Regions from separate parts of the Serratia sp. LTN-2 genome, predicted to be linked through region 1. Evidence: predicted binding sites of a transcription regulator. Region 1 holds the regulator's gene; each other region holds the start of a gene.

Evidence for each region. The regulator PurR, encoded in region 1, represses purine synthesis genes. The targets are predictions, from matches to a motif close to CANGCAAACGTTTGCNTG.
Region 2: a site for PurR is predicted at 1,524-1,541, ahead of cybB (cytochrome b561). Genes of this name have one in related genera too.
Region 3: a site for PurR is predicted at 1,185-1,202, ahead of cvpA (colicin V production protein). Genes of this name have one in related genera too.
Region 4: a site for PurR is predicted at 1,761-1,778, ahead of AC6BYQ_RS22625 (nucleobase:cation symporter-2 family protein). Genes of this name have one in related genera too.

The regions. Positions count from the first base shown of each region.
Region 1 covers NZ_JCAXDO010000011.1:105,298-108,411, reverse strand. The annotation lists gene punR (DNA-binding transcriptional activator PunR) at 91-1,035, shown strand; gene purR (HTH-type transcriptional repressor PurR) at 1,032-2,057, opposite strand; gene cydH (cytochrome bd-I oxidase subunit CydH) at 2,382-2,471, shown strand; gene sodB (superoxide dismutase [Fe]) at 2,534-3,112, opposite strand.
Region 2 covers NZ_JCAXDO010000004.1:80,582-83,695, reverse strand. The annotation lists gene AC6BYQ_RS10255 (ABC transporter substrate-binding protein) at 1-1,338, shown strand, start outside; gene cybB (cytochrome b561) at 1,615-2,139, shown strand; gene AC6BYQ_RS10245 (hypothetical protein) at 2,193-3,114, shown strand, end outside.
Region 3 covers NZ_JCAXDO010000003.1:464,304-467,417, reverse strand. The annotation lists gene folC (bifunctional tetrahydrofolate synthase/dihydrofolate synthase) at 1-281, shown strand, start outside; gene dedD (cell division protein DedD) at 282-1,025, shown strand; gene cvpA (colicin V production protein) at 1,260-1,760, shown strand; gene purF (amidophosphoribosyltransferase) at 1,782-3,114, shown strand, end outside.
Region 4 covers NZ_JCAXDO010000016.1:22,721-25,834, forward strand. The annotation lists gene AC6BYQ_RS22620 (AsmA family protein) at 1-178, opposite strand, end outside; gene AC6BYQ_RS22625 (nucleobase:cation symporter-2 family protein) at 307-1,707, opposite strand; gene gltS (sodium/glutamate symporter) at 1,948-3,114, shown strand, end outside.

The DNA of each region.
Region 1 (3,114 bases):
TTTTAGCGCCGGCCAGTGTATCCGGCTGGATCTCTGCTTGTGAAACGGTAATATTTGCAAAGTGCTGTTAAAAAAATTGAAGGCAAAGCGATGTGGTCTGAATATTCACTTGAAGTCGTCGACGCGGTAGCGCGCACCGGCAGTTTCAGCGCGGCGGCGCAGGAGCTGCACCGGGTGCCGTCGGCGGTGAGTTATACCGTGCGGCAGCTGGAGCAATGGCTGGCGGTGCCGCTGTTTGAGCGGCGTCACCGCGATGTGGAGCTGACGCCGGCCGGTGCGTTGTTTATCAAGGATGCGCGAGCTGTTATCAAAAAAATGCTCGACACCCGCCGGCACTGTCAGCAGGTGGCCAACGGTTGGCGCGGTCAGCTGAATATCGCGGTGGATATCATCGTCAAACCGCAGCGCAGCCGCCAGCTGGTACTGGATTTCTACCGCCATTTCCCCGACGTCGAGTTGATGCTGCAACCCGAGGTGTTCAACGGCGTCTGGGATGCGCTGGCGGACGGCAGGGCGGACATGGCGATCGGTGCCACGCGTGCGGTGCCGGTCGGCGGCGGTTTTGCCTTCCGCGACATGGGCTATATGAACTGGCTGTGCGTAGTCAGCCCGCAACACCCGCTGGCGCAGCTGGCGGGGCCGCTGCACGACGATCAGTTGCGGCCGTACCCTTCGCTTTGTCTGGAGGACACCTCGCGCAATTTGCCCAAGCGCGTCACCTGGACGCTGGATAACCAGCGGCGGCTGGTGGTGCCGGACTGGACGTCGGCGCTCGACTGTTTGTGCGCCGGGCTGTGCGTCGGCATGATGCCGGCACATCGGGCGCTGCCGCTGGTGCAGCGCGGTGAGCTGAAGGCGTTGCAGCTGCAGCAGCCGTTTCCCGCCAGCCCTTGCTGCCTGACCTGGCAGCAGGATAAACCGTCACCGGCGATGAGTTGGCTACTGGCGTATCTGGGCGATGGGGAGACGCTGAATCAGGAGTGGCTGAGCGAGGCGGCACCGGAAGCCGTGCAGGCTTCCGGCTCAGGGGATTAGCGGCGGTAGTCGATGAACGGGCCATCGGCGACCGAGCGGCGTTCGATCAGCTTCGGATGCACTTCGATCACCTGCGACTCTTCGCGCTTGCTGATGATGCGATCCAGCAGCATGGTGAAGGCCATTTCGCCCAGGCGTTCTTTCGGCTGATGAATGGTGGTCAGCGCCGGGGTGAAGTAGCGGGCGTTGCGCACGTTGTCGTAGCCGATTACGGAAATATCCTGCGGCACCCGCAGCCCCAGTTCGTCGGCGGCGCAGATGGCGCCCATCGCCATGATGTCGCCGCCGCAGAATACCGCAGTCGGCCGCTGTTTTTGCGACAGGATCTGGTGCATCGCCTTGTAACCGGATTCCGGCTCGAAGTCGCCCTGCACGATCCACTCTTCGCGAATGTCGATCTGCGCTTCCTGCAGCGCCTTCATAAAGCCTTGATGACGGCCGCCGCCGGTATTGCGCGACAGCTGGCCCGGGATGGCGCCGATATCGCGGTGGCCGCGTTCTATCAGGTAACGGCCGGCCAGATAGCCGCCTTCGAAGGCGTTATCGATGATGGTGTCGGTGAAGTCGCCGCGCGCCGCGCCCCAGTCCATCACCACCATCGGGATGTTACGGTAGTCTTCCAGCATGCCCAGCAGCTGATCCGGGTATTCGGAACACATCACCAGCAGGCCGTCGACGCGCTTTTGCGCCAGCATCGCCAGGTAGGCGCGCTGTTTGTCCAGGTTGTTGTGCGAGTTGCACAGGATCAGGGTGTAGCCTTTGCTGTAGCAACTGTTTTCCACCGCTTCGATCACTTCGGCGAAGTAGGGGGCTTCACTCGAGGTGGCCAGCAGGCCGATCGACTTGGTGTGATTGACTTTCAGGCTGCGCGCCACGGCGCTCGGCGAGTAGTGCAGTTCTTTGATGGCGGCCCACACGGCCGCTTTGGTCTCTTCGGCGACGAAACGAGTCTTATTGATGACGTGCGAAACGGTGGTGGTGGAAACGCCCGCGCGTTTGGCCACATCTTTAATCGTTGCCATGTAAGGAATGACTCCTGAACTCACATGTTTACAGCATGTAAGTGTGATGTTAATCGTTTGCCTACGTAGATCCTTCTCCAGAGAAGCGAAAACTGAGTTTTTAGTGTGTTGAAGTCTTCAGCGCTTAATCAGGAGGGGCATGGATGCCGGTACGCAGTTGTGAACTGCGAATTTTGTCGCATATTGAGCAAAAGTGGAAGAGGTAATCGATATTATAAACCGGGAAATGATAACAAGATTTTATCGGCGAACTGTGGGAAAATGATTTGACGTACTAATTGTACGCCTTTTATCCTTAGGAAAGCCCATTTTAAAGGAGTTGTCATGGATACCGAATTGAAGATGTCGCTGTTCACCACCGTTTGCGCGCTGGCGGTCATTATCGCTTTCAGCTTCGTTGCCGCGTTGAACTGATTTCCCTCCGGCGCTAAAAAAGGCGCAGCTTGGCTGCGCCTCGTCACATCAGAAACCGGTGCTTACGCTAGGTTTTCCGCTGCGAAGGTCCAGTTGACCAACGCCCAGAAGTTTTCCAGGTATTTTGGACGCGCATTGCGGTAATCGATGTAATACGCGTGTTCCCACACGTCAACGGTCAGCAGCGGTTTGTCTTCACCGGTCAGCGGGGTTGCCGCGTTAGAGGTGTTGACGATCGCCAGCGCGCCGTCCGGTTTTTTCACCAGCCAGGTCCAGCCGGCGCCGAAGTTTTTCACGGCGGCATCGGTGAACTGCTCTTTGAACGCAGCGAAAGAGCCGAAGGACTTGACGATCGCCGCCGCCAGTTCGCCCTGCGGTTCACCGCCGCCCTGTGGCGACAGGCAGTGCCAGTAGAAGGTGTGGTTCCACACCTGCGCCGCGTTGTTGAACACGCCGCCGTTAGAGGTCTTGATGATCTCTTCGAGCGATTTGCCCTCGAACTCGCTGCCTTTCACCAGGTTGTTCAGGTTAACCACGTAGGTGTTGTGGTGTTTGCCGTAGTGGTATTCCAGGGTTTCGGCGGAGATGTGCGGCTCGAGCGCGTTTTTCTCATACGGTAATGCAGGTAATTCAAACGACATTG
Region 2 (3,114 bases), on a different contig from region 1:
AAGACCTATACCTTCACCCTGCGCCAGGGGGTGAAATTCAACAGCAACAAATACTTCACCCCAACGCGCGACTTCAATGCCGAAGACGTGGTGTTCACCGTGATGCGGCAGAAGGATCCCGCTAACCCCTACCACAAGGTTTCCGGCGGCAACTATGAATACTTCACCGACATGGGGCTGGATAAACTGATCACCAAGGTGGAAGCGGTGGACGAGCATCACGTGCGCTTCACGCTGAGCCAGCCCAACGCCGCCTTCGTCGCCGATTGGGCGATGGATTTCGCCTCGATCCTGTCCGCCGAGTACGCCGACGCCATGTTGAAAAAGGGCACGCCGGAATACGTCGACAACTGGCCGATCGGCACCGGGCCGTTCGCGCTGCAGCAGTACAAACAGGATTCGCTGATCCGCTACATCGCCAACCCGCACTACTGGCAGGGCGAAGTGGCCAGCAAGCACCTGATCTTCTCCATTACGCCGGATCCGCAAACCCGGCTGGCCAAGCTGAAAACCAACGAGTGCCAGATCATCCCGGCACCGCTGCCGGAGCAATTCGCCGCCATTAAGGCCGACAGCAACCTGCAGCTGCACGATATTACCGGGCTGAACGTCGGCTATCTGGCGTTCAACACCCAGAAAAAACCGTTCGACAACCTGCTGGTGCGCCAGGCGCTGAGCTACGCGGTAGACAAGAAAGCGATCGTCGCCGCCGTGTTCAAAGACAGCGGCACCCCGGCCAATTCGCTGCTGCCGCCGGGCATGCTGGGCTACAACGATAAACTGCCGGAGTACGCCTACGATCCGCAGAAGGCGCGCGAGCTGCTGAAGCAGGCCGGGCTGGAGCAGGGCTTTGAGACCGACATCTGGTCGATGCCGGTACAGCGCCCCTACAACCCGAACTCGAAGCGCATCGCCGAGATGATTCAGAGCGACTGGGCAAAGGTGGGCGTGAAGGCCAAGATCGTCACCTGGGAGTGGGGCCAGTATCTGGCCGGGCTGCGCAAAGGTGAACAGCAGAGCGCGCTTTACGGCTGGGTGTCGGACAACGGCGATCCGGATAACTTCGCCACCCTGCTCGGCTGCGCCGGCGTGCAGAGCGGCGCCAACGTGGCGCGCTGGTGCGATAAGGATTACGACAAACTGATCCAGCAGGCGATCCAGGAGAACCAGCCGCAGGCGCGCGCCAAGCTGTATCAACAGGCGCAGGTGATCTTCGCCAAACAGGCACCGTGGCTGCCGCTGGCCACCGGCAAGGTGTTCTACGCCACCCGCAGCAACCTGAGCGGCTATGTGGTGGACGTGAACGGCAGCGATTTCGCCAAGGCGAAATTAAACTGACCCCAGGGCGCCGCAGCGGGGCTGCGGCGCCACCCGCCTCATCGCTTAATAAGCTGCCAGCCTCTGAACCTACCGCGCATTAACTTCACAACTTACGATGCTAACTGCCTCCCCTGACGCCAGGCACTTAACCCACTAAATTCATAGCTTAATAAGCCTATCCCCCTGGCATTTTGCTTAAACTGCATGCAGGCGCTTTCCTCGCCTGTAACATTTCGTTACCATCGGCGCACAGACCCTTTAACATCAGAAGGTAACCCGGTGCCAAACACCTACATGCCGTGGCAAATCCGCCTGCACTGGCTGGTGGCGATCCTGCTGGTCATCACCTGCGCCGCCATCGAGCTGCGGGGCTTTGCCGAGCCGGGCAGTGCGCCGTGGTACGTGCTGGTCGTCACCCACTTCAGCTGCGGCGTGACGGTGTTTGCGCTGACGATCGCCCGCCTGTTCCTGCGCTGGCGTCACGCCACTCCCGCTATCACGCCCAAGCCGCCGAAGTGGCAAACCGGCCTGGCGCATCTGACGCATACCCTGATTTACCTGCTGCTGTTGACGCTACCGGTACTGGGAGTGTATTCGCGCTATCTGGGCGGCAAAGAGTGGTACCTGTTCGGCCTGCCGATGCCGTTCGCCGAGGTGGCCGATCGGCCGCAGGCGCGGATGATTATCGGCTGGCACAAAACGCTGGCGTCATTCGGCTACTGGCTGATCGGCCTGCATGCCGCCGCCGCGCTGTTCCACCACTACATCGTCAAGGACAATGCGCTGGTGCGCATGCTGCCGTTGATGAAAAAGCGCTGAATACCCGGCGCCAGGGATGAATTTTCGGGCCACGCCCGCTGACAGGGAATGACATGCAAACCCAATTTTTTCATGTGACCGTCGAGCAATGCGCCTGCCAACAGACGGCGCCCGACAACCTGGTGAGGCTTATCGCTTCCGGCCAAACGTTCTTTTTTTATCGCGACGACTTCAGCGACAGTGAAAACCTGCTGGCCACGCTCGCCGCCGGCGATCGGGTGAAGATCGGCGCTCACCGCCTGCGGGACGGCAGCTACTGGCTGCACTGGCTGTTGCACGGCACGAAAGGCCGGCTGGAGCCCGACAGAACGCTGAAATACAAGCTGAAATACTTTGCCCTGCTGTTGCTGGGCATCGTGCTGGCCGGCGGTTTCCCGGCGGGCTTTTTCATCATGGACCGGGAAGACTCCTGGCTGACCATCGTCCTGTTCTTTATCGCCATCATCGCCGGCCTTATCGGTGTTGGCATGGTGTTGTTCGTCGGTTCAGAGCTTCTGCTGATCGGGCACCGCGGCCGCAGGCGCCTGCTCAGGGCGCTGGATCGCGTGCTGCTGGGGCAAGACGTCACGCCGCCCGGCTCACTCAGCCTGAAAATCCCCGGCATCAAATACCGGGCCGCCCGCGCAGACACCGTGCCGGCGACCGCACCGCTACAGACTGCGCCTCCCCTTCCGAACGGCGTCGAGGCCTCCGGCATCGAGACGGTCAACGCCCTGAGCTACGAACTCTGCCAATATGAGCTCCCGCGGCAGGTACAGTATTTGGACACTTATGCGTGGCGTCAGAAGGATACGCACTTCGCGTTGACGACCCGCGCGCTCAACGTCCCCAATACCAAACTGCATCCGGTATTTCGTCGGCAACATCCGCTTTTCATTGCCAAAGGCGACCCGCTGCAGGTGTTGTACTGCGAGAACGACGTCATTCCCGAGTTGCCCAAGGTGCGTGGAATCATCAATCACCGCGACCGCCAGA
Region 3 (3,114 bases), on a different contig from region 1:
CGGTGGTGGGCATGCTGTCGGACAAGGACATCGCCGGCACGTTGGCCTGCCTGAGCGAGCAGGTGGATGAATGGTACTGCGCGCCGCTCGACGGGCCGCGCGGTGCCAGCGTCGAACAGCTGGCGCAACATCTGACGGAACCGCGCCGTTTTGCCGATGTCGAAACTGCCTGGCGGCAGGCTATGCAGGATGCTGATAAACAGGATATTGTGATCGTCTGTGGATCGTTCCACACCGTTGCGCAGGTGATGGCGGCGTTAGACGAGATGCGGGGAGTGTGAGTGGCGAGTAAATTTCAGAACCGACTGGTCGGAACCGTGATTCTGGTGGCGCTGGGGGTAATCATCCTGCCAGGGTTGCTGGACGGCAAGAAGAAGCATTACGAGGACGAATTCGCGGCCATTCCTTTGGTGCCGAAGCCGGGCGACGTCGAAGAGAACGACGTGCTACCGCCGGTGACGCAGCCGTTACCGGCGCAGCCGCCGGAAGGGGCGGGCGCGTTGGTCGAGCAGCAGGCGGCCAACGAAGCGGCGGCGCAACAGGCGGCGCGGCAGAATGCTCAGCAACCGACGCTGGTGGCGCCACCGCCGGTCGAGACGCGTCCTCAGCCGGCACCGCAGCCTAAGCCGAAACCGGTAGAAACCAAACCGGTGGAAGTGAAACCGAAACCGGCGCCGCAGCCGAAGCCGGTGGAAGTGAAGCCGGTACCGAAACCGGAGCCTAAGCCGGAGCCGAAACCTGAACCGACGCCGCAGCCGAAACCGGCGGAAGAAAAAGCGCCGGCCGGGCAAGCCTATGTCGTGCAGCTCGGCGCGTTGAAAAACGCCGCCAAGGCGAACGAGATTGTCGCCTCGCTGCGCCTTTCGGGCTATCGCGCCTTTACCGTGCCGTCGACGCCGGTGCAGGGGCAGATCACCCGTATCTACGTCGGGCCGGATGCCTCTAAGCAGAAGCTGCAGGCGGCGCTGCCGTCGCTGAACTCGATCAGCGGGCTGAGCGGGCAGGTGAAGCCGTACGGCCGTTAAACCTCGCAGGGGCGCAGCACGATGCGCCCCTGAATTAAGGAGTGGTGGAGAGAAAGCGAGAAAAACCGCGCCTTTTGCAGGCGAAATCACCTATGTAGGCGCGGCGATTAGGAATTTTTTGATCGCCGCTTTTTATTTGTAACGTGGTAGGAAATCCCCTACGCAAACGTTTTCTTTTTCTGTTAGAATTCGCCGCGAATTGGATGCAGGGGCGATTCATTATTGGAATAGTTCATGGTCTGGATTGATTACGTCATTATAGCGGTGATTGGATTTTCGGCTCTGGTGAGCCTGATCCGAGGGTTTGTTCGCGAAGCATTGTCACTTGTGACATGGGGATGTGCGTTTTTTGTTGCCAGCCATTTCTACTCTTACCTTGCGGTCTATTTCACTCGTTTTGAAGATGAACTGGTGCGAAACGGCATCGCGATCGCGATTTTGTTCATCGCGACCTTGATCGTAGGGGCTATTGTTAACTATGTGATTAGCTCACTGGTAGAGAAAACCGGGTTGTCGGGCACCGACCGCGTGTTGGGCATCTGCTTCGGCGCGCTGCGCGGAGTGTTGATCGTCGCGGCGATCCTGTTCTTCCTGGATACCTTTACCGGCTTCTCACAAAGCGCCGACTGGAAACAGTCGCAGCTCATTCCCCAGTTCAGTTACGTCATCAGGTGGTTCTTTGACTACCTGCAGAGCACGTCGAGTTTCTTGCCGACCCAATTGCCGGGGCGGTAGCGCTGATGAGGAAAAGACAACATGTGCGGTATTGTCGGTATCGCCGGTTTCATGCCGGTAAACCAGTCGATTTATGATGCGCTGACGGTGCTCCAGCACCGTGGCCAGGATGCCGCAGGCATCGTCACCATTGACGCCCACAACGGGTTCCGTTTGCGTAAAGCCAACGGCCTGGTGAAGGATGTGTTTGAGGCGCGCCATATGCAACGCTTGCAGGGCAACATGGGCATTGGCCATGTGCGTTACCCGACGGCCGGCAGCTCGAGCGCCTCTGAGGCCCAGCCTTTCTACGTCAACTCGCCGTTCGGCATTACGCTGGCCCATAACGGCAATCTGACCAACGCCCATGAGCTGCGCCAAAAGCTGTTCGAAAGCGGCCGTCGCCATGTCAATACCACCTCCGACTCGGAAATCCTGCTGAACGTGCTGGCCAGCGAGCTGGATCGCTTCCCGCACTATCCGCTGGAGGCCGACAACATCTTTACCGCAGTCGCCGCGATGCATCAGCAACTGCGCGGCGCTTACGCCTGTGTGGCGATGATCATCGGCCACGGCCTGCTGGCGTTCCGCGATCCGAACGGCATTCGCCCGCTGGTGATCGGCAAGCGCACGCTGGAGGATGGCCGCAGCGAGTACATGGTGGCTTCCGAGAGCGTGGCGTTGGATACCCTGGGCTTTGAGTTCCTGCGCGATGTGGCGCCGGGCGAAGCGGTGTACATCACCACCAAAGGCCAGCTGTTCACGCGCCAGTGCGCAGAGAACCCGAAAACCAACCCGTGCCTGTTCGAATACGTCTATTTCGCGCGCCCGGATTCCTTTATGGACAAGATCTCGGTCTACAGCGCCCGCGTGCGCATGGGCCAGAAGCTGGGTGAGAAGATCGCCCGCGAATGGGAAGATCTGGATATCGACGTGGTGATCCCGATCCCGGAAACCTCCTGCGATATCGCACTGGAGATCGCGCGCATTCTCGAGAAGCCATACCGCCAGGGCTTTGTGAAGAACCGCTATGTTGGCCGCACTTTCATCATGCCGGGCCAGCAGGCGCGTCGTCAGTCGGTGCGCCGCAAGCTGAACGCCAACCGCGCCGAATTCCGCGACAAGAACGTGCTGCTGGTGGATGACTCCATCGTGCGCGGCACCACCTCGGAGCAGATCGTCGAAATGGCGCGCGAAGCGGGCGCCAAGCGCGTCTATCTGGCTTCCGCCGCGCCGGAAGTGCGTTTCCCTAACGTCTACGGCATCGACATGCCGAGCGCCAACGAACTGATCGCCCACGGGCGTGAAGTGGATGAAATCCGCCAGATCATCGGCGCCGACGGGCTGATCTTCCAGGACCTGGACGATCTGATCG
Region 4 (3,114 bases), on a different contig from region 1:
CCGGCTGGCTCCACGAATGGGTGATTTTTCCTATCGACAGGCGGTATTCGCTGTTGCCACTGATCCAGGCGCTCAGGCGGCCTGCCGCCCAGCGGGTTTGCCCCACCAGATACAGCACCACCGCCGCCAGCACCATCAGCAGCAGCAACGTCAGCAACAGCTTTCCGATAAATTTCATCGTCTACATCCGCATCGGTCAAAAAAGATACCCTGTTTATGCCGCAATTGGCCGGGCATCTCAAGGGCAATGGTCTGATAGACAATAAAAAACGGCCGCAGGCGGCCGTTTGAACGTCAAGGGACGGGTTACTTTTTCTCGTGTTCCTGCGGGAACACCAGGTTCAGCACGATGGCGGTAATACCACCGGCGGCGATACCGGAAGAGAGCAGGGTTTTCAGCCAGTCCGGCGCGAACTGCAGGATCAGCGGCTGCTGGGAGACGCCCATGCCGACGGCCAGCGACAGCGCCATGATCATGATGGCGCGGCGGTTCAGGCGCTCGCGCGACACGATGCGCACGCCGGAGGCGGCGATGGTGCCGAACATCACGATGGTCGCGCCGCCTAGCACCGGCTCAGGGATGTGCTGCACGAAGCCGGCAACCGCCGGGAACAGCCCCAGCGCGATCAGCATCAGCGCCACCACGAAGCCGACGTAGCGGCTGGCGACGCCGGTCAGCTGGATCACGCCGTTGTTCTGGCCGAAGCAGGAGTTGGGGAAGGTGTTGAACACCGCCGACAGCATCGAGTTCAGGCCGTTGGCCAGCACGCCGCCCTTCAGGCGCTTCATGTACAGCGGCCCGCTGACCGGCTGTTCGGAGACGTCGGAAGTGGCGGTGATGTCGCCGATGGTTTCCAGCGAGGTGACCATAAAGATCAGCATCAGCGGCAGCAGCAGGTTCCAGTCGAAGCCCAGACCGTAATAGAGCGGCGTGGGGATGGTGATCGCCGCCGTGGGCGCCGCCGGCGCGTCGGCGGGCAGCATGTCCATCGCCCAGGCCAACAGATAGCCGACCGCCATGGCGATCACCAGCGAAGCCACGCGCAGGTAAGGGTTGCGCTGGCGGTTCAGCAGGATGATTACCGCCAGCACCGCGCCGGCCAGCAGCAGGTTTTTCGGCGAGCCGAAGCTGTGATCGTTCATCGCGGCATAGCCGCCGCCGATCGAAGTCAGGCCGACCTGAATCAGCGACAGGCCGATGATCATCACCACGATGCCGGAAACCAGCGGGGTGATGATGCGGCGCGCCAGATGCAGCACGCGCGACAGCAGAATTTCGGTACAGGAGGCGACCATCAGGGTGCCGAACAGCGCGGCCATCATGGTCGGCACGTCGGCGCCGCCGTTTTTCAGCGCCAGACCGCCCATGATCAGCGGCGAAACGAAGTTGAAGCTGGTGCCCTGAATCGACAGCAGCCCGGAGCCCACCGGCCCCCAGGTTTTGATTTGCAGAATGGAAGCCAGACCGGAGGCGAACAGCGACATGCTGATGATGTGCTGAGTATCCTGCGCCGGCAGGCCCAGCGCCTGGCAGATCAGCAGGGCCGGAGTGATCACCGCGACGAACATCGCCAGCAGATGCTGGCCGGCGGCAAACAGCGTTTGTGGCAGCGGCGGGCGATCTTCCAGGCGATAAATCAGTTCACTGGCGCGGGGTTCTGAGGCGGCTTGGCGCGCGGCATCAAGCTCGGAGGATGACATGCTCATGGTGTGGCGTTTCCAGATACGGCAAAGCAGGCATTTTAATGCTCCGCCCCGCAAAAGCAAACGGTTGCGCGTAAATATTATGTTGCCGACTTTCTCGTTTATGTCGCATTTTCATTCATTTTTTCTTGTCATCTCAGCGTTTTTTACTTCTAATCCTGCACTCATCAAGTTTAAAAACTCAGTGGTTTTCTATAACTTATTATTTTTATTTGGATCTTTTCCCTTACATGGAGTACCTGGATGTTTCATCTTGATACTTATGGCACGTTAGTCGCGGCGACGCTGGTTTTGCTCCTCGGGGGCAAGTGCGTCAGGACCATTCCCCTGCTGCGAAAATATACCATTCCTGCTCCCGTCGCCGGCGGTTTGCTGGTGGCACTCCTGCTGTTAGCCCTGAAAAAGCTCGTCAACTGGGAAATCAGTTTTGACATGTCGCTGAAGGACCCGCTGATGCTGGCCTTCTTCGCCACCATCGGTCTGAACGCCAACCTGGCGCGTTTGCGCGCCGGCGGCAAGGTGCTGGTGGTGTTCCTGTTCGTGGTGCTGGGTTTGCTTATCGTGCAGAACGCCATCGGCATCGGCATGGCGAAAATGCTGGGGCTGGATCCGCTGATGGGCCTGATCGCCGGGTCGATCACCCTGTCGGGCGGGCACGGCACCGGGGCGGCCTGGAGCAAGCTGTTCATCGAGCGCTACGGTTTTGAAAACGCGACGGAAGTTGCCATGGCCTGCGCCACCTTCGGCCTGGTGCTGGGCGGCCTGATCGGCGGCCCGGTGGCGCGCTATCTGGTCAAACACTCCTCTACGCCGGAAGGCTCGCCGGAAGACAGCGTGCAGCCGAGCGGCTTCGAGAAGCCGGAAAGCGGCCGTCTCATCACCTCGCTGGTGATGATCGAAACCATCGCCATGATCGCCATCTGTCTGAGCCTGGGGCAGTTGATTGCCGGCCTGCTGAGCGGCACGGTGTTTGAACTGCCGAACTTCGTCTGCGTGCTGTTCGTCGGGGTTATCCTCAGCAACACGCTGGCCTTCACCGGTTTTTATACCGTGTTCGAGCGGGCGGTATCGGTGCTGGGCAACGTCAGCCTGTCGCTGTTCCTGGCGATGGCGTTGATGAGCCTGCGCCTGTGGGAGCTGGCCTCGCTGGCGCTGCCGATGCTGGCGATCCTGGCGGTGCAGACGTTGGTCATGGCGCTGTACGCGATCTTCGTTACCTACCGGGTGATGGGCAAAAACTACGACGCGGCGGTGCTGGCTGCCGGCCATTGCGGCTTCGGCATGGGCGCCACGCCGACGGCGATCGCCAACATGCAGGCGATCACCGACCGTTTCGGCCCGTCGCACGTGGCGTTTTTGGTGGTACCGATGGTGGGGGCGTTCTTTATCGATATCGCCAATGCCATCGTC